Linked DNA regions of Actinoallomurus bryophytorum. The protein of the gene in region 2 interacts with the protein of the main gene of each other region in a pairwise test. Links are inferred from orthologs where the notes say so. Each region holds a gene or a part of one and is shown on either strand. Other genes may lie near its edges.

Region 1 (12,292 bases), 7.1 Mb from region 2 along the record:
GCTACTGGGTGGACCTCGCGCAGGCCTACCGCACCATGGACCCCGACTACGTCGAGTCGGTCTGGTGGTCGCTCAAGGTCATCTTCGACAAGGGGCTGCTGGTCCGCGACCACCGCATCAGCCCGTACTGCCCGCGCTGCGGCACCCCGCTCTCCGACCACGAGCTCGGCCAGCCCGGCGGGTACGAGACGGTGACCGACCCGTCGGTGACCGTACGCTTCCCCCTCACCGAGGGCCCCCTCGAGGGCGTCGACCTGCTCGTGTGGACCACCACGCCCTGGACACTGGTCTCCAACACCGCCATCGCGGTGCACCCCGACGTCACGTACGTCGTCGCGGCGCGCTCGGGCCGGCCGGACCGCGTCATCGTCGCCGAGCCGCTGTTCGCCCGCGTGCTCGGTGAGGGCTGGCACATCGTCTCCCGGCACGCCGGATCCGAGCTGGCCGGCACGTCGTTCCGCCGCCCGTTCGAGCTGGTGGACATCCCCAACGCCCACCGGGTGCTGACCGCGGACTTCGTCACCACCGAGGACGGCACGGGCCTGGTGCACCTGGCGCCCGCGTTCGGCGCCGACGACTTCGCGGCCACCCGCGCCGCCGGGATGCCGGTCGTCAACCCGGTCAACCCGGACGGCCGGTTCGACCTGACGGTGCCGCTCGTCGGCGGCATGTTCTTCCGCGACGCCAACCCGCGTCTCATCGACGACCTCAGCGACCGCGGCCTGCTGTATCGCTCCGAGGCGTACGAGCACAGCTATCCGCACTGCTGGCGGTGCCACACGCCGCTGCTCTACTACGCGCTCCCCGCCTGGTACATCAAGACGACCGCCATCAAGGACCGGCTGCTGCAGGAGAACGACCGCACCAAGTGGTTCCCAGAGACGATCAAGGAGGGCCGGTACGGCGAGTGGCTGCGGAACAACGTCGACTGGTCCCTGTCGCGCAGCCGCTACTGGGGCACTCCCCTGCCGGTCTGGCTGTGCGGCGACGACCACGCCACCTGCGTCGGGTCGCTGAAGGAGCTCGGTGAGCTGGCCGGACGCGACCTGACCGCGCTGGAGCCGCACCGGCCGTTCGTCGACGACATCACCTTCGCCTGCCCCGAGTGCGGCGACGAGGCACGGCGCGTGCCCGACGTGATCGACGCGTGGTACGACTCCGGCTCGATGCCGTTCGCCCAGTGGGGCGCGCCGCACCGCCAGCTGGAGACGTTCGAGAACTCCTACCCGGCGCAGTACATCTGCGAGGCGATCGACCAGACCCGCGGCTGGTTCTACTCCCTCATGGCGGTGGGCACGCTCGTCTTCGACCGCTCCTCGTACGAGAACGTCCTGTGCCTCGGGCTGCTCCTGGCCGAGGACGGCCGGAAGATGAGCAAGCACCTCGGCAACGTCCTGGAGCCGATCCCGCTGATGGACAAGCACGGCGCCGACGCGCTGCGCTGGTACATGGCGGCCGCCGGCCAGCCCTGGGCGGCGCGGCGGGTCGGTGACGCGGCGCTGGAGGAGATCGTCCGCAAGGTGCTCCTGACGTACTGGAACACCGTGTCGTTCTTCGTCCTGTACGCGAACGCCTCGGGCTGGACGCCCGGCACACCCGCTCCCGCGCCCGCCGACCGGCCGCTGCTGGACCGGTGGGTGCTCGCCGAGCTGCACCGGACCGTACGCGAGGTGGACACGGCGCTGGAGAACTTCGACACGACCGCCGCCGGACGGCGGCTGGCGGAGTTCATCGACGACCTGTCGAACTGGTACGTCCGCCGCTCCCGTCGCAGGTTCTGGGAGGGGCCGGAGGCCGCCGGCTCTGCCGTCGGGCCGAACGCCTCGGCGTTCGCGACGCTGTACGAGTGCCTGGAGACGCTGACCCGGCTGATGGCGCCGATCGCGCCGTTCCTGACCGACTACGTGTGGGACGTCCTTCGGACGCCGGACGCGCCGGACTCGGTGCACCTCGCGGCATGGCCGTCGGTGGACGAGACGCTGGTGAACCCGGAGCTGACCACGCAGATGGCGCTCGCCCGGCGGCTGGTCGAACTGGGCCGCGCCGCACGGGCCGGCTCCGGCGTGCGTACGCGCCAGCCGCTCGGCCGCGCCCTGGTCGGCGCGACGGGCTGGGCCTCGCTGCCCGGCGAGCTGCGCGACCAGATCGCCGACGAGCTGAACGTCCAGGGGTTCGACACCCTCGCGTCGATCGGCGGTGATCTCGTCGAGTACGTCGTGAAGCCGAACTTCCGCGAGCTGGGCAAGCGCTTCGGCAAGCAGACGCCGACGGTCGCCAAGGCCGTCACGTCCGCCGAGGCGGCAGGCCTGACCCACGCGCTGCGCGAGTCCGGCACGGCGACGGTCGAGGCCGCCGAGGTCGGCAAGGTGGAGCTGACCCCGGACGACGTGATCGTCACCGAGCGGCCCCGCAGCGGCTGGGCGGTGGAGAGCGCCGCCGGGGAGACGGTCGGGCTGGACCTGACGGTCACGCCGGAGCTCCGCCGCGCCGGCCTCGTACGCGAGGTCGTCCGCCTGGTGCAGGACGCGCGGAAGAACACCGGCCTGGACATCACCGACCGCATCGAGCTGTGGTGGCGCACGACCGACACCGACCTGGACGAGGCCCTGCGGGAGCACGGCGCCGAGGTCGCGGCCGAGGTCCTCGCGGACGCCTGGCACGACGACGAGCCCGAGGCCGAACTGCCCCCGAACCACGACGACGGCCTGCGGCTGACGTTCTGGCTGCGCCGCTCGTCCTGAGGCGGCACCGCGTCGGCTCCGCCGGGGTGGGACCTGTCCGTCCCACCCCGGCCGTTTTACTCCGCACGGCGTTGGCTGACCCTGTTCCGTGCGGAATGATGCACCTGTGGACCTTTCAGATGGGCCAAGCGAGCCCGATCCGGCACGCATGCGTGCCTCGGACTCCGACCGGGACCGGGTCGCCGACCAGTTGCGTGAGGCCATGGCCGAAGGCCGGTTGACCGCCGAGGAGCACGCGGAGCGCCTCGACGCCGTCTACCAGGCGAAGACCTATGCCGAGCTGGCACCGATCGTGCGCGACCTGCCGGCGACGGGCGGCGTGGGACCTCCCGAGAGCGCCGGGCCGGTCGTGCGTGACGATCTGCCGCCGCCGCACGCCGGTACGCCCAACATCGTGGCCGTCTTCGGCGGCGCCGAGCGCTCCGGGCGGTGGCTGGTCGAGCCGGAGACCAACGTGGTCGCCGTGTTCGGCGGGATCGAACTGGACCTGCGGCAGGCGGTCCTGTCGCGGCGCGAGGTCACGATCAACGTCGTGGCCATCATGGGCGGCGTCAATGTGACCGTGCCCCCGGGCGTACGCGTGGCCAACTCCATCGCGGCGATCCTCGGCGGCGCCTCGGTCCCACCGGAGGACACCGTCGACCCGGACGCGCCGGTGATCCGGCTGACCGGCTTCGCGCTGTTCGGCGGGGTGTCCGTCCAGCGCCGCGCCGCGGGCGACGGTAAGTCCGCGAAGCTGGACCACGGGGGGTTGCACAGCGAGCAGCGCCGCATCCACCGCGAGATGCACGACGAACAGCGCCGAATCCACCGCGAGTTCCGTGAACAACAGCGAGAGCTCCGCCGCAGGCACCGCGGCGAGGGCGTCTGACCTAGCCACGCGGCGTCTGACGACGCCTCGCCGCATTCGTCGACGGTCTCCCCCGGCCGGCGCCTTGCTCCGCCTTGCCACGCGCCGCCTGAACACCTGCTCGCCGCGAGCGTGCGGAGCAGATCACTGGGTTCGGCTGGGCTGTCCCGGTCAGGTCAGGCGGCGGAGCGTCCGCCGGGCAGGCGACGGCGGAGGCGCGCCTGCCCGATGGGAGGTGGGTTGTAGGCCATGTCGAGCATCCCGATGTCGGTGCCGGGAGGCACGATGGCGTCGATCCGGTCGAGGACCTCGTCGTTCAGTGTGGTCTCCGCGCCCGCGAGGAGGTCATCGAGGTGGTCCATGGTGCGCGGGCCGATGATCGCGGAGGTGACGCCCGGGTGGGCGATCGCGAAGGCCATCGCCAGGTGCGTCAGCGGCATCCCGGCGTCCTGGGCGACGGGAATGAGCTGTTCGACCGCGTCGAGCCGGCGCTCGTCGGCCAGATGCTTGTAGCCGAAGCTCGCCCGGCGGCCGTCGGTCTGCTGTCCCTTGCGGTAGCGGCCGGTGAGCAGACCCTGCGCGAGAGGACTCCAGACCAGGGTGCCCATGCCGTAACGCTCGCAGACGGGAAGCACCTCGCGCTCGATCCCCCGGTTGAGGATCGAGTACGGCGGCTGCTCGGTACGGAACCTCTCCAGACCCCGCCGCTCGGCGGCCCACTGCGCCTCGACGATCTCCGAGGCGGGAAAAGTGGAGGCCCCGATGGCACGGACCTTCCCCGCACGCACGAGGTCGGTGAGCGCCGAGAGTGTCTCTTCCACGTCGGTGTCCGGCGCGGGCCGGTGGACCTGGAACAGATCGACGTGGTCGGTCCGCAGGCGGCGCAGGGAGTCGTCCAGCGCACGGACCAGCCAGCGCCGCGAGTTGCCCTGCTGGTTGGGGTCGTCGCCCATCGGGAGGTGGGCCTTGGTGGCCAGCACGACCTTGTCCCGGCGGCCCTTGAGGGCCTTCCCGACGATCTCCTCGGACTCACCGCGTGAGTAGGCGTCGGCGGTGTCGACGAAGTTGATGCCCGCGTCCAGCGCCTTGTGGATGATCCGGGTGGAGTCGTCGTGGTCGCGGTTTCCCGCGGCGCCGAACATCATCGCGCCCAGGCAGTACGGGCTGACCTTGATGCCGGTTCGGCCCAGTGTGCGGTACTTCATGAGGCTCCTTGTACGTTGCCGGTGCCCGCTGCGGCGCTACGCCCACATAAACGGAACCGTGTTCAACTTAGACAATACGGAGCAACGTTCCGCTTAGCAAGTTCGCGTGACATGGCGAGAATCCGGCATCGGCTGGAGGACGGTCCTTTAGGCGCGCGCGCCGGCCCGCGGCCGGTCCCGGCCGTTTCGCGCGCACCGCGTGGAGGTGTCAGTCGTGAACGACGAGCCGATGGCCGGGTCCGGATCCTGCTCAAGGCGGCCAGAGGCCCGGGGGCGGTTCTAGGCTCGGGGCGGCTTTTATATTTAGGCTCGGGGGCGGCTCTTAGGCGCGGATCCTCGGCCGAGGACCGGCTATCAAGACTCATCCCGAGATCAGGATGACGTCGGCGGCGGCCGTCATACCGATGTCCTGCTCACCAACCGGCCCACCGCGGCGCTGGTATCGGCCGCCGGCGACCTGGCGCCGTCATGCGAGGGGTCCCCGTCCCGCTACCGGTTCAGCGTGCAGCCACGTTCCCCAGCGGCCCGCCACGACCATCTCAAGCCGGCCACAACGCGTGCGAACAGCTACCAGTCGCACCCCTCACCACCGGCATCCCGCTTCGCGGGATCCCGGCCGCCCGGCCCTCCGGGCGTCTGGGGGGACCGCGCTCTCGGCCTCGGCTCCGACGGCTTCGGGCTCAGGTGGCGGATGTCGCCGGGCCGCAGCCCCGCCCAAGGGGCGGTGGCCGCTCGTGCCGTCGGCTCAGTAGCCCTCGTCCGAAGGGTCCTTGTCCGGCTGGCAGACCAGGCACGGCGTGCAGCCGCGTTCCTTCGCCTCGGCCTGGGACAGGGTCTCCAGGTCGTCCGCGTCGTCTGCGATGTCCTCGATGAGGGCGCAGTCGGGGCGGTGGTAGCGCTTGGTGCCGCTCAGGATGCGGACGAACGGCAGGGACGAGTCCGTGGCGTCCTGCGTGGACGCGGCCTCGTGGGTCGAGGCGGCCTCTTCGGACGCATCCTCGTGGTCCGCGTCGACGGGCTCGGAGTCGTCGTGACCGGACTCGGCGTCGCCGGAGTCCTCGTGATCGGAGGCTTCACGGTCCGAGGCTTCGTCGTCGTCCGCGTCATCGCGGACCGGCTCGTCGGCGGTCTCAAGGTCCGTGGACGATGCTTGGGCGGCGGGCTCGGGCTCGTCGGCGTCGGTCTCCGCCGTGCCGGAGGTCTCCGGGAGCTCGGCGTCGGATGACGGCTCGGCGTCCGCGGGCTCGGCGTCGTCCGTAGCGGCGGAGGTGGTGTCCTCCGGCTCGTACGGCTCGGGCTCGTACGGCTCGGGCTCGTACGGCTCGGGCTCGGCATCGGCCCGGTCCTCGGCGCCGTGCTGCTCCTCCGTGCCCGCGTCCGCGTCCGCGGTGGCGGCCGGCGGCTCGTCGTCGGCCAGAGGTTCGAAGAGCGATCGGCTGCGCGCCGACGATCGCTCGGCGGACGGCTCTGGTGCCGCCTCGGGAGTCTCGGTGACGTCGTCGAACCGGGTGGTCTCGGTGTTCGTGTCGATGTCGGAGCCGGAGACGCTCGGCTCGGCTGCCGCTGGGGACTCTGCGGCGGGCGCGAGATCGTCGTCGTCCAGTCTCGTGATGGGCAGGTCGGTCCGCGTCGCCAGTGCCGGGTCGTCGTCCTCCCGGCGGGTCAGGTCCGCGGTGTCCGCGACGTCCTCGGATGCCACCGGCTCCGTGGCCGGGGTCTCGATGGACTCGGTGTCCACGCTGGCCGCACGCGCGGCCAGGGCCGTGTCGGGCAGGCACGCCGTGCAGGCGGTGAAGCCCTCCTCGCGCGCCTCGACGAAGGTGAGTTCTTCCTTGTCGCGGCCCGCCAGCTGACGGCAGGTCTCCAGGTGGTAGCGCTTGCGCCCGGGAACGACGAAGACGCTCGTCTCGGCGGGCACGTCCGTCGCGGTGGCGGAGGGCATCGGGGTCACCAGTGTGTCGTCGCCCGCTCCCACGCGTGCCTTGGCCTTGGCCGGCCTGGTGGCCTTGCTCGACCGGGTCGCCGCCGACCTCCGCGTGGAGGCCTCGGACTCGGTGCTGCCGAACAGTTCCTTACGGCGCAGGAAGACCCCGATGGCCAGGCACAGGGCGGAGATGATGCTGACTCCGATGGAGACATAGATCAGCTTCAGCCCGTCAAGCCCCGCAACCTCGTGCCCGGTGTTGCCAGTGACAATGCCCGTAACAAGAAGGGCGATCGCCACGACGACGAGCACACCACTCAGGATGATCACGCAGGTCTCCCTCTAACCAACCGTCGTCGTACGAAGATGCGCAGCCACGCTAGCGCAACTTCGACCGATTCGGCCGCCTCCAACCGGCTACCACTTTGTTCGAGGCGAGACATTCGCCTCTCATGACGCTTTCGTGGTCAGCGACGGTCGTGCGGCGGGTTGTCGGCAGTGTGGAAACCACCCGTGGCGTGCTGAGCGTGCTGCGGCTGCTCGGGCTGCTGCTGGGGGAAGGGGTTCTGGCCGGTGTTGCCCGGGCCGACCGCAGGCTGGCCGTTGCGCACCTCGGCGTGCTGCGGCATGGCCTGCTGCTGCTGTGCGGGCTGGGGGCCGGTGTTGCTCGGGCCGCCGAACGGGCCGCCGTGGCTGCCGGCCTCGAGCTCGCGCAGCTGGCCTTCGAGGTAGGCCTTCAGACGGCTGCGGTACTCACGCTCGAAGGCGTTGAGGTCATCGACCATGCGCTCGAGCTCTTCACGCTGCTGGACGAGGGAACCCATCGCCTGGCGGTGGCGGTCCTGCGCGTCGCGTTCGAGGGACTCCGCGCGGGCGCGCGACTCGCTGACGATCTGCTCGGACTGGCGGCGTGCCTTGCCGAGGATCTCCTCGGCCTCGCGGCGGGCGCGGCCCAGCGTCTCGTCGGCCTCGCGGCGGGCGTCGGCGATCGCCTGGTCGGCGGTCTGCTGCGCGAGCGCGAGCACGCGCGCGGCCGTGTCCATGTTGTCCTCGCCGGGGCTGCTCACCTGCGGGGGCGGAGGCTGCGGCGGGGCCGCCGGGGGCATGCCGAGGCTGCCGAGCATGGGCTCAGGCTCCGGCTTGGGCTCCATCGGCTTGGGCGGCTCGGGCATGTGGGTCATCTCGGGCTTCGGCTCGACGATGGGAGCGGCCATCGCCGGCACCTTGCCACGGAGGCACTCCGCGAGCTTGGCCCGCAGCTCCTCGTTCTCCTGGATGAGCCGGTCGAGCTCGGCCTCGACCTCATCGAGGAAAGCGTCGACCTCCTCTTCGTCGTATCCCGGCCGTAGCCGGGTTGTACTGAACTGCTTGTTCCGCACATCCGCAGGTGTCAGCGGCATCTGGTCTCCTTGGCGCGCTTGGAGTCTGTCCCCGAACGGACGGTACCCGATCAGAGCGGCTGGACGACGATGATCAAGAACCAGACCATGAAGAAGAGGACCGTGAAGCTCAGGTCGAACGCAACGTTACCCAGCCGAACGGACGGGATGAAACGGCGTAGCAGTCTAAGGGGTGGATCGGTGACCGTGTAAGTGGTCTCCGCCAAAACCAGCACCACCCCTGTAGGCCTCCATGACCGGGCGAACGCCTGGAGCGTCTCGAGCACCAGCCTGCCGATGAGGAACAGCAGGAACAGGTAGAGCGGGATGCTCAGGTAGTTTCCAAGGTTCACGAACACTCTCGCATGTGGATGTCAGCTCTGATTGAAGAACCCTCGTTCTGCCATACGGGCCTTGTCTTCGGCGGTCACCTCAACGTTGACGGGGGACAACAGGAACACCTTGTTCGTAACACGCTCGATGCTTCCGTGCAGGCCGAATATGAGACCAGCCGCAAAGTCGACAAGACGCTTGGCGTCACTGTCGACCATCTCGGTGAGGTTCATGATCACCGGGGTCCCTTCCCGGAAGTGCTCTCCGATCGTGCGGGCCTCGTTATAGGTCCTGGGGTGAAGCGTAGTGATACGCGCGAGGTCTGACACCGCCGACTCGGCAAGAGAGGGCCGTCGCTCGGTCGCGAAGGACTTCTGCTCGTCTTCGGGCTGGTCCGGGGCACCGGTAGAGGATGACTCGTCATCGGCACGCTCTACCCGGCGACGGTCCGCGGCCTCGTCGTCGTAGATGTCGTACTCGTCGTAGTCATCATCGTAGCGATCGTCCTCCACAAGGCCGAGGTAGACCGCCATCTTGCGCATCGCGCTGGCCATACGCCCCCTCCGTCGTCTGCCGACAGGAGATCCCTGCGGGAAGCTTCCGCTGATCCGATCGTTACGTTTAGACGCGGACGCCAAGGTCCACTGTGGGGACATTACCTGACGATTGCCCGTCGGCCTCCGAGCAACGCCGTACCAACACGGACGTGTGTCGCGCCACTCACGATGGCCTGTTCCATATCTCCGCTCATGCCCGCCGAGACCGTTTTGGCGGCGGGATACGCGGCGCGAAGAGAATGGGAGATCTCTGCCAGCCGGGCGAATGCCGGGGCCGGGTCCGCGCCGAGCGGAGCCACCGCCATGACGCCGCCGAGTGCGAGCGCGTCCGCGGCGTCGAGCGCGTCCGCGAGCGCGAGCACTCCGTCCGGGTGTACGCCGCCCCGGCCCTCTTCGTCCGGCGCCGCCTCGTCGAGTGAGACCTGGATGAGGCAGCGCACCGAACGCTCCGCGTCGACGGCCGCCCGCGACAGCGCCTTGACGAGCCGCGCCCGGTCGACAGAGTGGACGACGTCGGCGTAGGAGACCACCGAACGGGCCTTGTTGGTCTGAAGCTGCCCGACGAAATGCCAGGTCAGATCCAGGTCGCGGCACTCCGTGGTCTTCGCGGCCGCCTCCTGGTCGCGGTTCTCGGCGACGTCGGTGATGCCGAGCTCGGCCAGGAGGCGTACGTCCGAGGCGGGAAAGGTCTTGGTGACCGCCACCAGGGTGACTTCGCCGGGAGAGCGGCCGGCCGCGTCACACGCCTTCGAGATGCGTTCGCGCACGGCCGCCAGATTCGCGGCGAGGTCCTGTATGCGGCTCATGCCTCTTCACTCTTCGCGGGAGACGGAGACGCGTCCCCGCGGGCGCCGGCACCGGGCCGGCGGGGAACCGTCACTACTTGAGGAAGTCCGGCACGTCCAGATCGTCGTCCTCGTCGAAGACGACGGGACGGCGGCGAGCCGCGTCGGTGTTCAGGCGCGCCGCGGTCGGCTCGGTCGCCGGCCGCGGCACCTTAGGGCCCGCGACGGCCTCATTCGAGGCGGAGCGTGGCGGAGCCGTGCCTCCGGAGTCGCGCGATTGTTCGTCGGACTTTTCGGCCCGTGCCGGCTCGGCCTTGGTCTCCTGCGGCTTGGCCTGGTCGGACTTCGGAGGCGATGACTTGTGGTCGTCATCGGCCGACTCCGAGCCGCGCTGCGGGCTCGGCGCGGGCACCGGCGTGACCCGTGGCGGCGCGGGCGCCTGCGGCGGGACGATCGGGCGGGGCGCCGCCTGGGGCGTCGCCACCGGCGGCGCGGCGACGGGCGGCCGTGATGGGGCACTGCGCTTGGACTCGGCGGGTGGCCCGGACCTGCCCTCGGACTGGACCTCGTCGAAGCCCGCCGCGATCACCGTGACGCGCACCTCGTCGCCGAGCGCGTCGTCGATGACCGCGCCGAAGATGATGTTGGCGTCGGACGCCGCCGCGTTGGACACCAGCTGCGCCGCCTCGTTGATCTCGAACAGACCGAGATCGGACCCACCGGAGATGGACAGCAGTACGCCGTGGGCGCCGTCGATGCTGGCCTCCAGCAGCGGGCTGGAGATCGCCATCTCGGCCGCGGCGACCGAGCGGTCGTCGCCACGGGCCGACCCGATGCCCATGAGGGCCGAACCGGCTCCGGACATGACCGACTTGACGTCGGCGAAGTCGAGGTTGATCAGACCCGGCGTGGTGATCAGGTCGGTGATGCCCTGAACACCGGAGAGCAGCACCTGGTCGGCCGCCTTGAAGGCGTCGAGCACGCTGACCTGACGATCGGAGATCGACAGCAGCCGGTCGTTGGGAATGACGATGAGCGTGTCGACCTCGTCGCGCAGCGTCTCGATGCCGGCCTCGGCCTGCATGGCGCGCCGCTTGCCCTCGAAGCTGAACGGGCGGGTCACCACACCTATGGTGAGCGCGCCGAGCGAACGGGCGATGCTGGCCACCACGGGCGCGCCGCCCGTGCCGGTGCCGCCACCCTCGCCTGCGGTCACGAAGACCATGTCGGCGCCCTTGAGCACCTCTTCGATCTCTTCGCGGTGATCCTCGGCGGCCTTACGGCCCACATCGGGGTTGGCCCCAGCGCCGAGCCCGCGGGTGAGCTCGCGGCCGACGTCGAGCTTGACGTCGGCATCACTCATGAGCAGCGCTTGGGCGTCGGTGTTGATCGCGATGAACTCGACACCCTTGAGGCCCTCTTCGATCATGCGGTTGACGGCATTGACACCGCCGCCGCCGATGCCGACGACCTTGATGACCGCTAGGTAATTCTGCGGTGCTGCCACAACGAGGGGCCCTTCCGCTCGCTCTGTCGTTATGATCTGCGACCGCCCGTACGGACGGCCGTCACGTTTCTCCTACAGGGCCGGAACCCTCACCCTCAAGTTGAGACTTAGAGTTATGTCAACCTAAGGCTGATACGGACAGTAGGGGCGCACCACTGCAGGGTCAACTAACCCGGCCCCGAGCCGATCGGCGTGTCGCGCGACATCCCACTCATCCTGATTTTCATCGGTTGCCACGCTCCGAACTCCCCCGTCACGCGGCCGACCCAGTGTGGCGTGCCCAGGGGGTTCACCGCTACTCGGTGGTGACGACCTCGGGCGAACTCACGTCGATGGTCTTGATGCCGCGTCGCGGAGTGGTGCTCAGCAATCCGTAGAGCAACCGTAGCTTGTCCGGCGTGCGTTCCGGGGCACCCCAGACGATGGCGACCCCCTCCTTGAGCCGCAACGTCACCGCTTCCGGCGTCGGCGCCTCGACGCTCGCGACCCGGTGGGAGATCCACGGCGGCAGGGCCTGGATCACCGCGAGCCCGGCGCGCAGGGACGGATCCGACGGCACGGGATTCGCGACGGTGAGTGACGGAAGACCTCTCGGGCGCGCCGCCGATGTGAGGACGGTCACGCCGTACCGGTCGATCTGGAGAAAGCGGTTGTCGTCCTGGACGGCGGCGATCGGGGTGCGCTCGCGTACCACGATGCGCACCGTGGCCGGCCAGCGGCGTTCGACCCGGGCGGTCTCGACCTCCTGGACCCCCTCCACCCGGTCGCGCACGGCTCCGGTGTCGAGCCTGATGAGAGGCTCGCCGAGGCGTACGTCGGCGACGGCGAGCAGCCGGTCGCGCGGCACCAGGCGGTCCCCCACCACGTCGATGTGGCGTGCCACGAGCAGCCGCGAGCCCAGCAGGACCCACGTCGCGGTGCCGAGGACGCCCGCGACGAGCAACGCGACGAAGAGCACCTTCCACCGGCTGGAGCGGCGCGGGGCGATCGCGTCCTGCGCGCCATCGGCCG
Region 2 (15,857 bases):
ACTCGCGCGGAGCATGGGGCCCGGCTGCTGCGTGCTGTTCACCGTCCCCGTCCTCGGCCGGATCGAGGCGTGCTGGGGCCACCTGTCCCTGTTCGACGTGGCGCGGGTGCAGCGGATGCTCGCGGACGCCGGCCTGGTGGCACAGCACGTCGAGGTCGTCTACGACGCGTGGCTGTTCGTGCTGGCCTCCACCTCCGAGGACGTTCCCGCGCGGGTGGTGCGGCTGGCCTCGCTGGCCCGGCCCACGCCGCCTCCGCCGCCCGCGGCGGTGCCGACGTTCGTGCCGGTCACGCTCGGCGAGGCCAAGGCGGTGAACGATGCCGAGGTGACCGAGGACAAGGACGGCGTCCACGTACGGGTCGAGGGGCGCCGCAGAGGCAACCAGCAGGGCGGGCTCGCCTTCGACATCGCCGGCGACATCGCCCTGCGCTTCGAGCTTCGCGTCGACACCCCCCAGCAGCTGAGGATGCTGTCCGTGGAGTTTTACGACGACGGGGGCAAGCGGACCGCGCGCTGGACCTGGGACCCGGCCGCCACCAGGATGGCCGCGGGCAAGGCCAGGACGTACGTGCTCAAGCCCGGAGAGCCGTTCGGCCCGTTCCGGCCCGACGCCGAGGTCACCGGGGGACCGGCCACCGGCGCCCGCGTCCTGGTGGAGACATCCGGAAAGAACGCCGCGAAGTTCTCCGTGGCCCGCGCCGCCGCCGTGGAGGCGAAGCGGCCGAAGTGAGAGGTCGCGCGCACAGGCGGGCGCGTGGGTGGTCCGGGCGTTGGGTCGGTGGGTCCAGGCCCGGCGATCACTTCCTGTGACCGCAGTCCCTGGCGGAGGCGCGCGTACCCACCCGAGCGTGCCCGTCTCATCGTGCGAACGCCCACGCCACCATCAGCGGGAACTCTTCCCGCCAGAACGCGTCGCCGTGCGATCCGACCCGCTCGGTCATCACGACGTCCGCGTCCGCGTCGCGCAGCGCCTCCGCCCACCGGGTCGCGTTCTCGTGGAAGAACGGCTCCAGCGTGCCGGCGACGAGGTACGCGCGCGGAAGCGGGCTCGGCATCACGCCGGGCGGCCGGTAGCCGGCGCCGGGCGAGGCGCAGAGGACCGCGCCGTAGACCTCCGGGTGCCGGAGCCCCAGGGCGAGCGCCAGCTCACCACTCGCCGAGACACCGAACACCGCGGTGCGCTCCGCCGGCAGCGCGACTCCGAAACGCGACCGCGCCCATCGGCGGACCTCCCCGACGAAGAACGTCTCGTGTGCCGCGAAGCGTTCCGGGTCGAATCCCGGTGAGTACTCATGGAGGCGCAGAGTCTCGTCGGCCGGCCGGTGTGCACCGACGATCATCGTGGACGGTACGGCGGACGCCTCGAGGACTCCTCCCCATCGCGCTATGAGCCGGCCGTCACCGGCGAACACGACCGCCTCGGGCGGATCGGGCGGGACGTACACGGTGACCTGCCGGCCGCCGTCGTAGTCGAACCGCTCGGTGACGAGCTCTCCCGCGATGGACATCGTCGCTGTCTCCTCGTCAGTGCCGCCATCGTCCGCAGCCTACTGTTCAAGCAAGAATCCGATATTTCGTTGCAAAACCCTGAGTGAATTCAGTAACTTCGTGCTGCACGGGCGGGTACGAGGTCTCAGGGGGCATATATGACTGCCGATGCGTCGACGGTGCTGATCGAGGCCAGGAGCCTGACGAAGGTCTACCGCAAGCCCGGCGGCCGCGAGGACTTCACCGCCGTCGACGGCATCGACCTCGACGTACGCCGCGGCGAGGCGTTCGGCGTCCTCGGCGCGAACGGCGCCGGCAAGTCCTCCACCATGCGCATGATCGCCTGCGTCTCCCCGGTGAGCCGCGGCAGCCTGCGCATCCTCGGCCGCGACAGCGCCACGGACGGTGCCGGGATCCGGGCGAGGCTCGGCGTCGTTCCGCAGGACGACACGATCGACGGCGAGCTGACCGTACGCGAGAACCTGCTGATCTACGGCCGCTACTTCGGGCTGTCCTGGAAGACCCTGCGCGAGCGCACCAGGCGGCTCCTGGAGTTCACGCGTCTCTCGGAGAAGGCCGATGACGCCGTCGCGACGCTGTCGGGCGGCATGCGGCGGCGGCTCACCATCGCGCGGGCGCTCATCAACGAACCCGAGATCGTCCTGCTCGACGAGCCCACGACCGGGCTCGACCCCCAGGCCCGCCACCTGCTCTGGGAGCGACTCTTCCAGCTCAAGCAGGACGGCGTGACGCTGCTGCTGACGACGCACTACATGGACGAGGCCGAACAGCTGTGCGACCGGCTGGTGGTGATGGACGCGGGAAGGATCGTCGCCTCCGGTACCCCCGCCGAGCTCATCACCCGCTACACGACCCGTGAGGTCGTCGAGCTGCGCTTCGCCCCGGACGGACGGCAGATCATGGCCGACAAGTGCCGTGGCCTCGTCGACCGCGTCGAGGAGCTGCCACACCGGTTGATGCTCTACACCGACGACGGCGAGGAGACGCTGGCCGCGGTGAACGCGCGGGGCGTACGGCCCCAGACCGCGCTGATCCGCCGGGCGAGTCTGGAGGACGTCTTCCTCACCCTCACCGGCCGCTCGCTCGTCGACTGACCCGCCCGACACGACGAGGAGACATGCACACACTGGCCAGGGCGCGTTCGGCGCCCGCGTTCCGCGAGCTCGGTTACTGGCTGTTCCGCTACCGCCGTACGTGGCGAGGGTCGATCGTCATCAGCGTGGCGAACCCGCTGCTCTTCCTGACCGCCCTCGGGCTGGGGCTGGGCAAGCTGGTCAACCGGAACGGCAGTGAGTACCTGCACGGCCATCCGTACGTGGAGTTCATCCTGCCCGGCATGCTGATCGCCGCGGTCATGCAGACCGCGTTCCTGGAGGCGGCCGGGCCGGTCATGGACGCCGTACGGCCGCGCGGGAACTACCGCGCCGCCGCGGCCACACCGCTCGCGCCGGCGGACATCCTCTACGGCCACCTCATGTACTGGGCCCTGCGCGCGGTCCAGAACTCCATCATGTTCACCGGCGTGAGCATCCTGTTCGGCGCCGTCAGCGTGTACCGCGCGCCGCTGCTCGTGCCGATCGCGCTGCTGGTCGCCGTCGCGTTCGCCACCCCGGCGGCGGCCTGGTCGGTGACCGTGACCCGGCGGTCCCAGCTCAACGCCATGTTCCGGTTCGTGGTCCTGCCGCTGTACATGTTCTCCGGCACGTTCTTCCCGATCGAGCAGCTGCCGGCCTGGCTGCGGCCGGTGGCGTGGGTCACGCCGCTGTGGCACGGCGTCGACCTGTGCCGCACCGTCGCGCTCGGCACGGCGACGCTGCCCCGGACGCTGATCCACACGGGCTACCTCGCCGCGATGGCGATCATCGGCCTGCTCGTGGCCCGCCGTAACTACCGCCGCAAACTGCACGTCTGAACAGGAGCCCACCGTGACGGCGACGTCCGCGAACGTGCCCATCACCCTGCGCCCCGGCCGGGCGTGGACGATGGTCGAACGCAACCTGATGATCTACCGCCACACCTGGCCGGTCATCCTCGCCGAGATCTTCGAGCCGCTGCTCTACCTGCTGGCGTTCGGCGTCGGCATCGGCGCGCTCGTCGGCCACGTGCCGGGTCTGGGCGGCGCCTCGGTCACGTACCCGGAGTTCGTGGCCCCGGCACTACTCGCGACCGCCGCGATGAACGGGGCCATGAACGAGACCACGTTCAACATGTACGGCAAGCTCACCGCCGACAAGACGTACGAGTCCATCCTCACCACGCCCATGTCGGTACGCTCCGTCGCCCTCGGCGAGGTGTGCTGGGCGCTGCTGCGCGGGGCCCTGGTCTCCACCGCGTTCCTGGCCGTGGTGAGCGTTCTCGGGCTGGTCCACTCACCGGCGGCGCTGCTGATCGTCCCGAGCGCGCTGCTCATCGGCTTCACGTTCGCCTCGATCGGGCTGGTCGTGGTCACGCTGCTGCGTGGCCACGAGGACTTCCAGCTCATCCAGCTCGTGATGCTGCCGATGTTCCTGTTCGCCACCACGTTCTTCCCCCTGAACGTGTACCCGCGCCCCGTCCAGGTGTTCGTCGAGATCCTCCCGCTCTACCACAGCATCGAACTCACGCGCGCGACCTTCCTCGGCACGGGCGGCCTGCACCTCGTCATCGCCGTGGTCTATCTCGCCGCACTCGGCACCGTGGCGCTCGCGGTCGGCGTCCACCGGCTCGAACGCACCCTGCGCACCTGAGAGCCGGCGGAAGAGTTCGCCGCAGGCCCGGCCGGCCTGTGGAGACCGTCGAGTACGACCCGCTGCGGGACCCGGGCTGACCGGGCGCCGGCACAGCCGGCCGGCCGCGCCAAGGGGACGGCCCCGTGACCATCGAACGGTCGCGGGGCCGTCTTCATCAGGGAGGGCAAACCCTCACTGACCAGGCGGGATACCATATAAGCAGCGCCGCCACGTCTCACGCGAGCAGCCCGGCGAGCCGCCGGAACGCACCGGGGGCGGCGCCCTTGAGCCGTGCCGGCAGCTCCAGCCATCCCGGCACGTACACCTCGGCCCGCTCACGCTCGACCGCCCGGACGATCGCCCGTGCCACACGCGCGGCCGGGATGGGGACGGGTCTGCGCCTCGCGTACGGCGCGCCGCGCCGCTCGAAGAAGGGGGTGTCCACCACGCCGGGAAACACCACCGAGACGCCGACTGGTGTCTCGGCGCGCAGGGCCTCGGCGAAGGCGGTCAGGCCGGCCTTGGTCGCGGAGTACACCGCCTCGCCCGGCACGCCGACGACGCCCGCGATCGAGGAGACGAACACGATGTGGCCATGGCCTCGCTCGATCATGCCCGGCAGCAGCAGCCGGGTCAGGTGCACCGGCGCGGCGAGGTTCACCGCCAGGAGCTCGTCGATCGCCGCCTCGGTCATGGCGGTGACCGGCCCGGCCCATCCCACACCGGCGCACGCGACCAGGACGTCGACGGCACCGGCCTCGGCCGCCAGTGCGGCGGTGCCGCACGCGACGTCGGCGGCCACGACCCGCCCGCCGGTGCCGGCGGCCACGGCGTCGAGCCTCGCGCGGTCCCGTCCCGCCAGCACCAGGCGCGCGTGCGCGCCCGCCATCGCGTGTGCGGTCGCCGCCCCGATGCCGGAGGAGGCACCGGTGATCAGTACCCGGCTGTCGTCGAGCCTCATGGTCGGATCGTCCCCCGATACGGCACGCCGCTCACGGACCGGCTGACCGGCGGATGAAGATCTTCTTCGCGCTGGCGGCTGCGTGCCTGATCGGTGTCGGGTTCGTCGCCCAGCAGCACGCCGCGTACCGGGAGCCTCTCGGGGAGATCCTGCGCCTGCGGCTGCTCACCCACCTGGCGCACAAGCGTCTGTGGCTGATGGGGATCGCGGCGATGGTCTGCGGCCAGGTGCTGGGTGCGGCCGCGCTCGACGAGGCCGACGTCGCCTCGGTCGAACCCGTGCTGGCGACGAGCCTGATCTTCGCGCTGGTCTTCGCTCATCTGCTCTACCGTGAGCCGCTGAATCGCACCGTCTGGCAGGGCGGGCTCCTGGTGACGGTGGGCTCCGGGCTCTTCCTCGCCTTCGGCCGGCCGCACGCCGGCCGCCCGGCCGGCCCCGAGTCCGCGCGCTGGCTCGTCGCGGTCGTCGTCGTGGCGCTCGCGCTGATGCTCGTGCTGTCGGCGCGGCCGCGGCCGCTGCGGACGAAGGCCACGATGCTCGCGGCCGCCGCCGGGATGCTGTACGGCCTGCAGGACGTGCTGACGCGCAGCTCTTTGCTCGTGCTGGGCCACGGATGGGGCGACCTGCTGCGTAGCTGGGAGCCGTACGTCGTCGTCGCCATCGCGATCGCCGGGCTGCTGCTCGCGCAGAGCGCCTTCGACGCCGCCCCGTTGCGGATCTCCCTGCCCGCCGCCACCGCGGTCGAGCCGCTGACTGGCATCGTCCTGGGCGTGCTGATCTTCTACGAACGGCTCCGGCTGAGCCCGGGTGCGCTGGCCGCGGAGGTCGTCGGCCTGCTGATGATGGTCGGCGGGATCATCGTTCTCGGCCGGTCCCCGTTCCTGGGCAAACCGAAGGCGGCCGCGCCGACGGTGCTCCCGTGATCGCCGCCGGGCTGGCGGTGCTGGCGGCGGCGAGCAACGCGCTCGCATCGGTGCTGCAACGGCGCGCGGCGCGTACGGCCCCGCCCGACCGGGCGTTCCGGCTCGGCCTCATCACCTATCTGATCCGCAGGCCCGCCTGGCTCGGCGGTATCGGCGCGCTCATCGGGGGCTTTCTCTTCCAGGCGGCCGCGCTCAGCTTCGGGGGGCTCTCCCTGGTCCAGCCGATACTCGTCGTGGAGCTTCCCTTCACGATGATGTTCATCGGCTCGCTGCTGGGGGTCAAGGTGGACCGGCGGGCCTGGCTGGCCGTCGGCGTGCTCACCGCAGGCCTGGCGACGCTGCTCCTGGCCGCCGGGCCGTCGGAGGGCCACCGGGTCCCGAGCCGGATGGACTGGGCGATCGCCACCCTCGTCACCGTGGGGATCCTCGCCGGGCTGCTGACGGCGGCACTCGTGGTGACCGGCGCCGCCCGTGCCGTGATCCTCGGCCTGTCGGCCGGCCTGGGGTTCTCCTTCACCGCCGCGCTGATGAAGCAGAGCGTGACCGAGCTCGCCGGACGTCCGTCCACCGTCCTGACCACCTGGCCCGTGTACGGGATGGTCCTCGCCGGCCTGGTCAGTCTCTTCCTGCTGCAGAACGCCTTCCAGAGCGGCACGCTCGTCGCCGTCCAGCCGGCGCTGACCGTCTCCGACCCGGTCGCGAGCATCGGCTACGGCGTCGGCCTGTTCGGCGAGACGATCCGGCTCGGATTCTGGTCGGTGCTGGAGCTCATGGCCATCGGCCTGATCGTCTACGGCAGCGCACGGCTGGCCCAGTCGGCGCCGCTGCGGCCGGACAAGGACGTCATGGCAGCAGAGCACTGAGCACCGTCTCGGCCGATGGGCGGTCGAACATCGCACGCCCCCGTGCCACCTGCCGGTCGCGTTCGGACGCGAGCCCGAGCCCGTCCAGCGAGGCGAGCAGCTCCGCGGCGTCCCGCGCGTACCGGGCGAGCCCCGCCCGCGCCATCGCGCGTGCCCCGTCCGCGCCATGGCCGGGAATCGGCCGGTGACCGATGACGGGAACCCCGGCCGCGAGAGCCTCCTTGCAGGTGAGCCCCGAAGCGTTGTCGACCAGCGCGTACGCGGAGGTCATGAGTTCGGCCGGATCCTCGCGCCAGCCCACCGCGACGCACGCGCCGATGCGGCCCACGCGACGGCGCAGCCGCTCGTTGCTCCCGCACATGACGACGGGCAGATAACGCCCCGAGGCCGCCAGCACCCTCGCCGTACGGTCCACCCTGCCCACCCCCCACGAACCGGCGGCCACGAGCACCGGGCGCGGGCCCGGTCCGGAGACCGGCACGGTGTCGCGCCGGCCGAACTCCGGACCTACGACGGGGGCATGACACCAGGCCGGGCGGCCCGTGGCCGCCCTGACGTCGCGTACGGCGGCGGGGGTAAGACACAGGTAGCCGTCGTTGCCCGGATGCAGCCAGAGCCGGTGCACCGCGAAGTCGGTCACCATCACGAGGCTGGGTACCGGGAGGCGGCCCCGTCGCCGCAGGTACCCCGCGACCTGCGCGCCCAGGTGGAACGTCGACAGCAGTGCGGCCGGCTCCCGCCGGCGAACGGCCCTTTCGAGCCGGGAGGCGGCCAGGACCGTCAGCGGGGAGATCGCCGGCCCCCGCGAGGAGGTGAAGAAGATCCGGTAGATCCCGGCGTACACCCACGGCGCGTGCCGCACCGTCCAGGCGTAACAGCGGCGCAGCCCGGGGCCGAGACGGAGCGGCAGCAGATCCAGGACGTCGATCACCTCGGATTCGATGCCGATCGCGGCCAACCGGCGGGTGAGCTCGCACGCGACCCGGTCGTGGCCGGCGCCCATGCTCGCGCTCAAGATCAAAAGCGGCCCGCTTGGCACCGGCGGATTCCTTCCGCAGACTGGGAACGGTGAAGCGCACGTCGATCGCGCTCGCGGCGACCGCCGTCGCCGCGGTCCACGCGGGACCGGCCGCCTCGTGGCTGCCGATCGTGCGTCGCGCCTTTCCCGTACTCGCCGGGGTGGGCGCGCCGGACCACGTCGCGCTGACCTTCGACGACGGCCCCGATCCGCGGTCGACGCCGTATTTCCTCCAGGAGCTGCGGCGGCTCGGCTGCACGGCGACGTTCTTCGTCCTCGGCGAGATGCTCCAGCGCCATCCGGCCCTCGGCCGCCGCATCGCGGCGGAGGGGCACGAGGTCGCCGTACACGGCTGGCGGCACGGCAACGCCCTCGTCGTCCCGCCGGGCCGGGCCGCCGCCGAGATCCGCGCGACGGCCGGCCTGGTCACCGCGGTCACCGGCGTCCGGCCCTCCTGGTACCGCCCGCCCTACGGGGTGCTCAGCGCCGAGACGCTGGTACAGGCCCGATGGTGCGGCCTGCGGCCGGTCCTGTGGAGCGCGTGGGGGAGGGACTGGACCGCCTCGGCCGACCCGCGATCGGTGCTGGCGGTCCTCGAACCGGACCTGCGCGGCGGTGCCACCGTCCTGCTGCACGACTCCGATCACACCGCCGCTCCGGGCGCGTGGCGCGCGGCGCTCGGGGCCCTGCCGGAGCTGGTGGACCGCTGCCACGCGGCGGGACTTCGCGTCGGGGCGCTGCGCGACCACGGCATGTCCTGAACACCGTCCCCGCGCCCGGCCGTCATGGCGCTCCGCCATTACTTGGCCCGACCTTGGCGGCGCATTTGCCATGAGGTGCCATTCGGATCGGATAATACGTTGATTAAATTGAGTAATGACAAGGGCGCTGAACTGCATCTGAGTTTATTCGACCGGGTGCCGGAGATCATTCCTCCATGCTTTCCAGCGTGGCCACCAGGCAAGACGTCGTGCGTAAATCGCGGCACGAAAACTTTCCTGTCGCCTCACGCCTGCTACCGCGCCGTTACCGGCATCATCTTCTGAACGTTTATCGATTCGCGCGGTCCGTCGATGACGCCGGGGACGAAGGGGAGCCCGGCGGCCGGCTGCCGCTCCTCGACGCGGTCGAGGACGACCTGGACCGCCTGTACGCCGGCTCGCTGCCGCGCCTGCCCTTCGTCCGCGCGCTCACCGGCACCGTCCGCACCTGCTCGATCCCGGCCGAGCCGCTCCGCAAGCTCGTGGCGGCGGGCCGCCGTGACCAGTCGGTGGTGCGTTACGCGACGTTCGCGGAACTGCTCGGCTACTGCGAACTGTCCGCGAACCCGGTGGGCCACCTCGTGCTGCACATCTTCGACAGCGCGACCCCCGAACGCTTCGCCCTGTCGGACCGTGTCTGCTCGGCGCTACAGATCATCGAGCACTGTCAGGACATCGCCGAGGACCTCGTCCGCGGCCGTGTCTACCTGCCGGCCGACGACCTGCGCCGGTTCGGGGCCATCGAGGAGGACCTCACGCGGTCCCCGACCGCCGCGCCGGTGCGCGGGGTCCTGGCACTCCAGGCCGGCCGCGCGCGGACGCTCCTGGAGTCCGGAGTTCCCCTCGCCGCCTCACTGACCGGGTTCGCACGCCTCGCGGTGGCCGGCTACGTCGCCGGTGGCCGCGCCGCCGTGACGGCGCTCGAACGGGCGGGCTACGACGTCGTGGGCCACGCCGTGCGCCCGGCCGCTCGCAGGCTGCTGGCCGAGTGGCCGGCGGTCTTCAGGGGCCGGAAGGCGGCGCGGTGAACGCGAACGACGCCTATCGGTACTGCGAGCAGGTCGTCCGGATACGGGCACGCAACTTCGCGTACGGCATCCGTCTGCTCCCGCCCGCGAAGCGCCGCGCGCTCAGCGCGGTGTACGCGTTCGCCCGCCGGATCGACGACATCGGCGACGGGAACGGACCCGCCGCGCAGCGGCTGGCGGATCTGTCCGGGGCCCGCACCGCGCTGTGCCGGCCCGAGCCGGACCCCGGCGACCCGGTGCTGGTGGCTCTGCACGACGCCGCCGGGCGCTTCCCGATCCCGATGCGGGCGTTCGAGGAGCTCATCGACGGCTGTGTCGCGGACGTCGAGGGCGCGGCGTACAAGCGGTTCGCCGACCTGGAGGCCTACTGCCGCTGCGTCGCCGGGTCGGTCGGACGGCTGTCGCTCGGCGTCTTCGGCACCCGCGACCCGGCCACGGCCGCACCGCTCGCGGACGCGCTCGGGATCGCCCTGCAACTCACCAACATCCTGCGGGACGTACGGGAGGACCGGCTGGCGGACCGGATCTACCTGCCCGCCGAGGACCTCGAACGCTTCGGCTGCACGCTGGAGGTGGATCCGTTCGGCGAGTTCACCGATGCCCCCGAACGGCTCAGCGCGCTGATCCGCTACGAGGCCGACCGGGCACGCACGTGGTACGAGCGGGGTGACCGGCTGGTGCCCATGCTCGACCGCCGCAGCGCGGCCTGCGCGGCGGCGATGGCGGGGATCTACCGGTGCCTGCTCGACCGCATCGCGGCGGATCCGGTCGAGGCCCTGACCACACGCCTTTCACTGTCGCGCTGGGACAAGACGATGGTCGCCGCGCGGTCGCTCGCCGGGGCGCAGCGGTGACCGGGCGGGTCGCCGTCGTCGGAGGCGGCCTGGCCGGCATCACCGCCGCGCTCGCCGTCGCGGAGACGGGACGGCCGGTGACGTTGTATGAGGCGCGCCCCCGCCTCGGCGGCGCCACGCACTCCTTCCAGCGTGACGGGCTCACCGTCGACAACGGGCAGCACGTCTTCCTGCGCTGCTGCACCGCCTATCGGTCACTGCTCGCCCGGCTCGGCTCGGCCGGCCACGTGTCGGTCCAGCCCCGGTTCGACATCCCCGTGCTCACCCCGGACGGCCGCTACGGACGGCTGCGCCGGGGCAGGCTGCCCGGCCCCTTCCACCTCCTGCCGGCCCTGGCGGGCTACTCCCTGCTCACCCCGGCCGACCGGCTGCGAGCGGTGCGCGCGGCCGTGGCGCTGGGCAGAGCCGACCCCGCCGACCCCGCCCTGGACGCGGTCGACCTCGACGGCTGGCTCGCCGGCCACGGGCAGCGCGGCCCCGCACGGCGTCTGCTGTGGGAGCTCTTCGCGGTGGCCGCCCTGAACATCGGCATGGACCAGGCGGCGGTCGGCCCCGCGGCGATGGTGTTCAGGACCGCCCTGTTCGGACGGGCGGACGCCGCCGACATCGGGATTCCCACCGCGCCCCTGAGCGACCTGCACGCCGCGGCGGCCCAGGCCGCCATCGAGGCCCGCGGGGGACAGGTACGCCTGTCCGCGAAGGTCAAGGCCATCGAGCCGGGCCCGACGGTCCTGCTGGACGGCGTACGGGAAGAGGCGGCCGCCGTCGTGGTCGCCACCCCGCACCAGCAGACCGCCGCCCTGGTCCCGGAGGAGGCGGCACCCGATCGCGACGAGTGGAGCGGCCTGGGCGCGAGCCCGATCGTGAACGTCCACGTCGTCTACGACCGCGAGGTCACCGACCTGCCGTTCGCCGCCGTCGTGGACTCGCCGGTCCAGTGGGTCTTCGACAAGACCGCCACCGGCGGGCTGGACCACGGTCAGTACCTGGCCGTCTCGGTCTCCGCTGCGGGCGACTGGATCGACGTGCCGACGTCCGGGGTCCGCGAGGCGTTCATTCCCGCACTCGAACGGATCTTCCCGGCGGCACGGGACGCACATGTCGTGGATCTCTTCGTCACCCGTGAGCGGTGCGCGACCTTCCGCCAGGGACCCGGAAGCGGCGCGCTCCGCCCGCCGGCGGCCACGCGATGGCCGGGGCTCTACCTCGCGGGCGCCTGGACCGACACCGGCTGGCCGGACACCATGGAGGGCGCCGTGCGCAGCGGCCTGACCGCGGCGACTCTCGTACGCCGCCACCTCGACCGGGACCGGTCGTCATGACGGCGCCCCCGCCCGACTCGGTGGAGGCCGCCCGGCGGCTGGTCGAGCCCTTCCTCCGCGAGGCCGTCGGCCGGCTCGACCCGATGACCGCACGCGTCGCCGGCTACCACCTCGGCTGGAACGACGCGGACGGCCGGCCCGCCCGTGCGGGCGGCAAGAGCCTGCGGCCCGCCCTGGCGACGCTGTCCGCCAGGGCCGCCGGCGCGAGCCCGTCGCGTGGCGCCTCGGCCGCCGCGGCGGTGGAGCTCGTGCACGCCTTCTCACTGCTGCACGACGACATCATGGACGGCGACCGCACCCGCCGGCATCGGCCGACCGCATGGGTCGTCTTCGGCAGGCCCGCCGCGATCCTCGCCGGGGACGCCCTGCTCATCCTGGCCATGGACACCCTGCTCAGCGACGGGACCCAGGGCGCCGTCTGGGCGGCCCGCTGCCTGAGCGTCGCCACCCAGCGCCTGATCACCGGCCAGGCCGCGGACATGGAGTTCGAGACCCGCCAGGACGTCGGCCTGGACGAGTGCCGCCGGATGGCGGAGGACAAGACCGGATCGCTGCTGGCGTGCGCCTGCTCGATCGGCGCCATGACCGTACAGGCCCCACAGCCCCTGGTGACGGCGCTGGCGGCGTACGGGTCCGAGATCGGCCTGGCCTTCCAGCTGGCCGATGACCTGCTCGGCATCTGGGGTGACCCGGAGCTGACCGGGAAGCCGGCGCTGTCGGACCTGCGGGCCCGCAAGAAGACCCTCCCGATCGTCGCGGCGCTGGCCGGCGACACCGGCGCGGGCCGCCGGCTGGCCGGCCTGCTGGCCGACCCCGCTCCGCTGTCCGAGGCCGACCTACTGGAGGCGGCCCAGCTCGTCGACCAGGCGGGCGGCCGGGCATGGGCCGAGAAACAGGCCCAGCACCACCTCGACGTCTCCGAGCGCATTCTCAGTGCCGCGCCGATAACTCCCGACATCCGCGCCGAGTTCCTCGACATCGCACGCTTCATCACATCCCGGGACCACTAAGTGACCACACTTCAGACCGCACAGCCCGCCGCACGTACGCGCGCCGCCCTCGACGCGGCCTGCGGCCACCTGCTGGACCTGCAGTCTCCCCACGGCTGGTGGAAGGGCGAACTGCAGACGAACGTCACGATGGACGCCGAGGACCTGCTCCTGCGGGAGTTCCTCGGCATCCGCACACCGGAGGAGACCGGCGAGGCCGCCCGCTGGATCCGCTCCCAGCAGCGCGACGACGGTACGTGGGCGAACTTCTACGACGGGCCGGGTGACCTGTCCACCACGATCGAGGCGTACGTCGCGTTGCGGCTGGCCGGCGACCCGTCCGAAGCGCCGCACATGCGGACCGCGCTCGCCTTCGTCCAGCGTGCGGGCGGGATCGAGGCGAGCCGGGTGTTCACCCGGATCTGGCTGGCGATGTTCGGCCAGTGGTCCTGGGACGACCTTCCCGTACTCCCGCCCGAACTCATCTTCCTGCCCTCCTGGGTGCCCCTCAACGTCTACGACTGGGCGTGCTGGGCCCGCCAGACCATCGTGCCGCTCACGATCGTCAGCGCCCACCGGCCGGTACGCCCTCTCCCGTTCGACGTGACGGAACTCCGCACCGGCCGCACCGCCGGCCGGCCTCCGGCACCGGGGTGGGAGACGGTGTTCACCGCGCTGGACCGACGGCTGCACCGCTACGAACGACGGCCCGTCCGTGGCCTGCGCCGCGTGGCGCTCAGGCGCGCCGCCGGCTGGATCGTGGCGCGTCAGGAGGCGGACGGCTCCTGGGGAGGGATCCAGCCGCCCTGGGTGTACTCACTGATCGCCCTGCACCTGGAGGGGTACCACCCGGAGCACCCGGTGATGGAGAAGGGCCTGCGCGGTCTCGCCCGGTTCACCATCGAGGACGAGAGGGGGCGCCGTCTGGAGGCCTGCCAGTCGCCGGTCTGGGACACCGCCCTGGCGATCAACGCCCTGCGGGACGCCGGAACACCCGGCGACCATCCGGCCGTCGTACGGGCCGGCGAATGGCTGCTGGGCCAGGAGGTCAGGGGACCGGGGGACTGGGCCGTGCGACGGCCGTCGCTGGCACCGGGCGGCTGGGCCTTCGAGTTCGACAATGACGGCTATCCCGACACCGACGACACGGCCGAGGTGATCCTCGCGCTGCGACGGGTGACCGGCCTGGACGCCGGCCCGGCGATCGAACGCGCCGTCCGGTGGACGGCAGGCATGGTCTCGCGTGACGGGGGCTTCGCCGCCTTCGACGCGGACAACACCCGCACCCTGTGCACGAAACTGCCGTTCTGCGACTTCGGCGCCGTCATCGACCCGCCGTCGGCCGACGTCACCGCCCACGTCGTCGAGGCCCTCGCCAAGGAGGAGGGCTCCGACCCGGCCGTCATCCGCCGGGCCGTCCGGTGGCTGCTGAAGGCCCAGGAACCGGACGGTTCCTGGTTCGGCCGCTGGGGCGCCAACCATCTCTACGGCACCGGAGCGGTGCTGCCGGCGCTGGTCGCGGCCGGGGTCGCGCCGGAGACACCCTGCGTACGGCGTGCCGTCGCCTGGCTGGAACACCACCAGAACACCGACGGAGGCTGGGGCGAGGATCTGCGCTCCTACGACGAGCCCGCCTGGGTCGGACGGGGCCCGTCGACCGCCTCACAGACCGCCTGGGCGCTGATCGCCCTGCTCGCCGCCGGCGAGCGTACGCCCGCCGTGGACCGGGGCGCGGCATGGCTCGTCGGCGAGCAGAACGCCGACGGCACCTGGGACGAGCCGTACTTCACCGGTACCGGCTTCCCCGGCGACTTCTACATCAACTACCACCTGTACCGGCTGGTGTTCCCGATCACCGCGCTCGGCCGCTACGTCCACGAGCGCGAAGGAGTCCGATGACGCGCCTGCTGATCTGCGCCCCGCTCGCCGTCGAGGCACGGGCGATACGCCGCGGTCTGCCCGCCGGCCCGCCGGGTGCCACCGTGATCCGTACCGGCCTGCGGTCGCGCTCTGCGCCGGCCCTCGACGGCTACGCCACGCTGGCCGTCGCCGGCTTCGGGGGCGCGCTCGACGGCGCGCTGCGACCGGGGGACGTGCTCGTCGCGACCGAGGTCTGGTTCGGCGGCCGCCGGTTGCGGTGTACGGGGGCCGGGCTCCTCGCGCGGGAGCTCACCCGCATCGGTGTCCGCGCCCAGACCGGGCCGCTGATCACCACCGGTCACGTGGTGCGCGAGGCGGAGCGCGGGTGGCTCTCCCGTACCGGGGCACGGGCCGTCGACATGGAGGCCGGGCCGCTGCTCGACGCCGCGGCCGGACGGCCCGCCGCGGTCGTACGCGCCATCGTCGACACCCCCGGCCGGCCCGTGCTGAGCCGCGCCAGCCTCACCGGCGGCCTGGCCGCCCGCCGTACGCTGCGGCGGATCGGCCCCGCCCTCGTGCGCTGGTCGGAGGCGACCGGCCCTCCTGACCTGCCGTCGGCCGCGCCCCAGGAGAGCAGAACCTGATGTCGATGCCCCTGCGCCAGGCCATCCGTGTCGCCGGCTACATCCTCGGTCAACGGCTTCGCCGGCGCGCCAAGTATCCCCTCCTGGTCGAGCTGGAGCCGCTGTTCGCCTGCAACCTCAAGTGCGCGGGATGCGGGAAGATCCAGCAACCCGCCGAGGTCCTGAAGCAACGGATGCCGGTCGACCAGGCGATCGCCGCGATCGAGGAGTGCGGAGCGCCCATGGTCTCGATCGCGGGCGGTGAGCCCCTCATGCATCCGCAGATCGGCGAGCTGGTCCGCGAGCTCGTCGCCCGCAAGAAGTACGTCTTCCTCTGCACGAACGCGCTGTTGATCCCCAAGAAGCTCGATGAGTTCGAGCCGTCACGGTACTTCGCGTGGACGGTGCACATCGACGGGCTGCGTGAGCGTCACGACG

Evidence for each region.
Region 1: the proteins of FB559_RS33135 (region 2) and ftsZ interact in binary tests that used the Bacillus subtilis proteins (3 or more experiments, as listed by UniProt). The link is inferred for Actinoallomurus bryophytorum from one-to-one orthologs.

What each region holds. Positions count from the first base shown.
Region 1 is NZ_VFOZ01000001.1:2,300-14,591, forward strand. What follows is about bases 9,076-12,009. They hold ftsZ (cell division protein FtsZ), read right to left. Parts: upstream 11,282-12,009; coding sequence 9,869-11,281; downstream 9,076-9,868. Other genes in these bases: FB559_RS00055 (YggS family pyridoxal phosphate-dependent enzyme), read right to left, coding at 9,088-9,795; FB559_RS00065 (cell division protein FtsQ/DivIB), read right to left, coding at 11,577-12,009. Also shown: ileS (isoleucine--tRNA ligase), read left to right, coding at 1-2,741; FB559_RS00025 (DUF1707 SHOCT-like domain-containing protein), read left to right, coding at 2,890-3,612; FB559_RS00030 (aldo/keto reductase), read right to left, coding at 3,768-4,796; FB559_RS00035 (ICP22 family protein), read right to left, coding at 5,542-7,050; FB559_RS00040 (DivIVA domain-containing protein), read right to left, coding at 7,188-8,120; FB559_RS00045 (YggT family protein), read right to left, coding at 8,171-8,452; FB559_RS00050 (cell division protein SepF), read right to left, coding at 8,474-8,986; more of FB559_RS00065, read right to left, coding at 12,010-12,292. UniProt on the Bacillus subtilis protein: Essential cell division protein that forms a contractile ring structure (Z ring) at the future cell division site. The regulation of the ring assembly controls the timing and the location of cell division.
Region 2 is NZ_VFOZ01000001.1:7,151,140-7,166,996, forward strand. Bases 5,963-8,906 are described here. They hold FB559_RS33135 (MGDG synthase family glycosyltransferase), read right to left. Parts: upstream 7,980-8,906; coding sequence 6,945-7,979; downstream 5,963-6,944. Other genes in these bases: FB559_RS33125 (DMT family transporter), read left to right, coding at 5,963-6,101; FB559_RS33130 (DMT family transporter), read left to right, coding at 6,098-6,964; FB559_RS33140 (polysaccharide deacetylase family protein), read left to right, coding at 8,033-8,743. In the rest of the region: FB559_RS33095 (class I SAM-dependent methyltransferase), read left to right, coding at 1-730; FB559_RS33100 (alpha/beta hydrolase-fold protein), read right to left, coding at 858-1,508; FB559_RS33105 (ABC transporter ATP-binding protein), read left to right, coding at 1,647-2,603; FB559_RS33110 (ABC transporter permease), read left to right, coding at 2,627-3,421; FB559_RS33115 (ABC transporter permease), read left to right, coding at 3,435-4,235; FB559_RS33120 (SDR family NAD(P)-dependent oxidoreductase), read right to left, coding at 4,453-5,178; more of FB559_RS33125, read left to right, coding at 5,232-5,962; squalene synthase HpnC, read left to right, coding at 8,932-9,771; presqualene diphosphate synthase HpnD, read left to right, coding at 9,768-10,625; hydroxysqualene dehydroxylase HpnE, read left to right, coding at 10,622-11,947; FB559_RS33160 (polyprenyl synthetase family protein), read left to right, coding at 11,944-12,957; shc (squalene--hopene cyclase), read left to right, coding at 12,958-14,835; FB559_RS33170 (phosphorylase family protein), read left to right, coding at 14,832-15,440; adenosyl-hopene transferase HpnH, read left to right, coding at 15,440-15,857. UniProt on the Bacillus subtilis protein: Processive glucosyltransferase involved in the biosynthesis of both the bilayer- and non-bilayer-forming membrane glucolipids.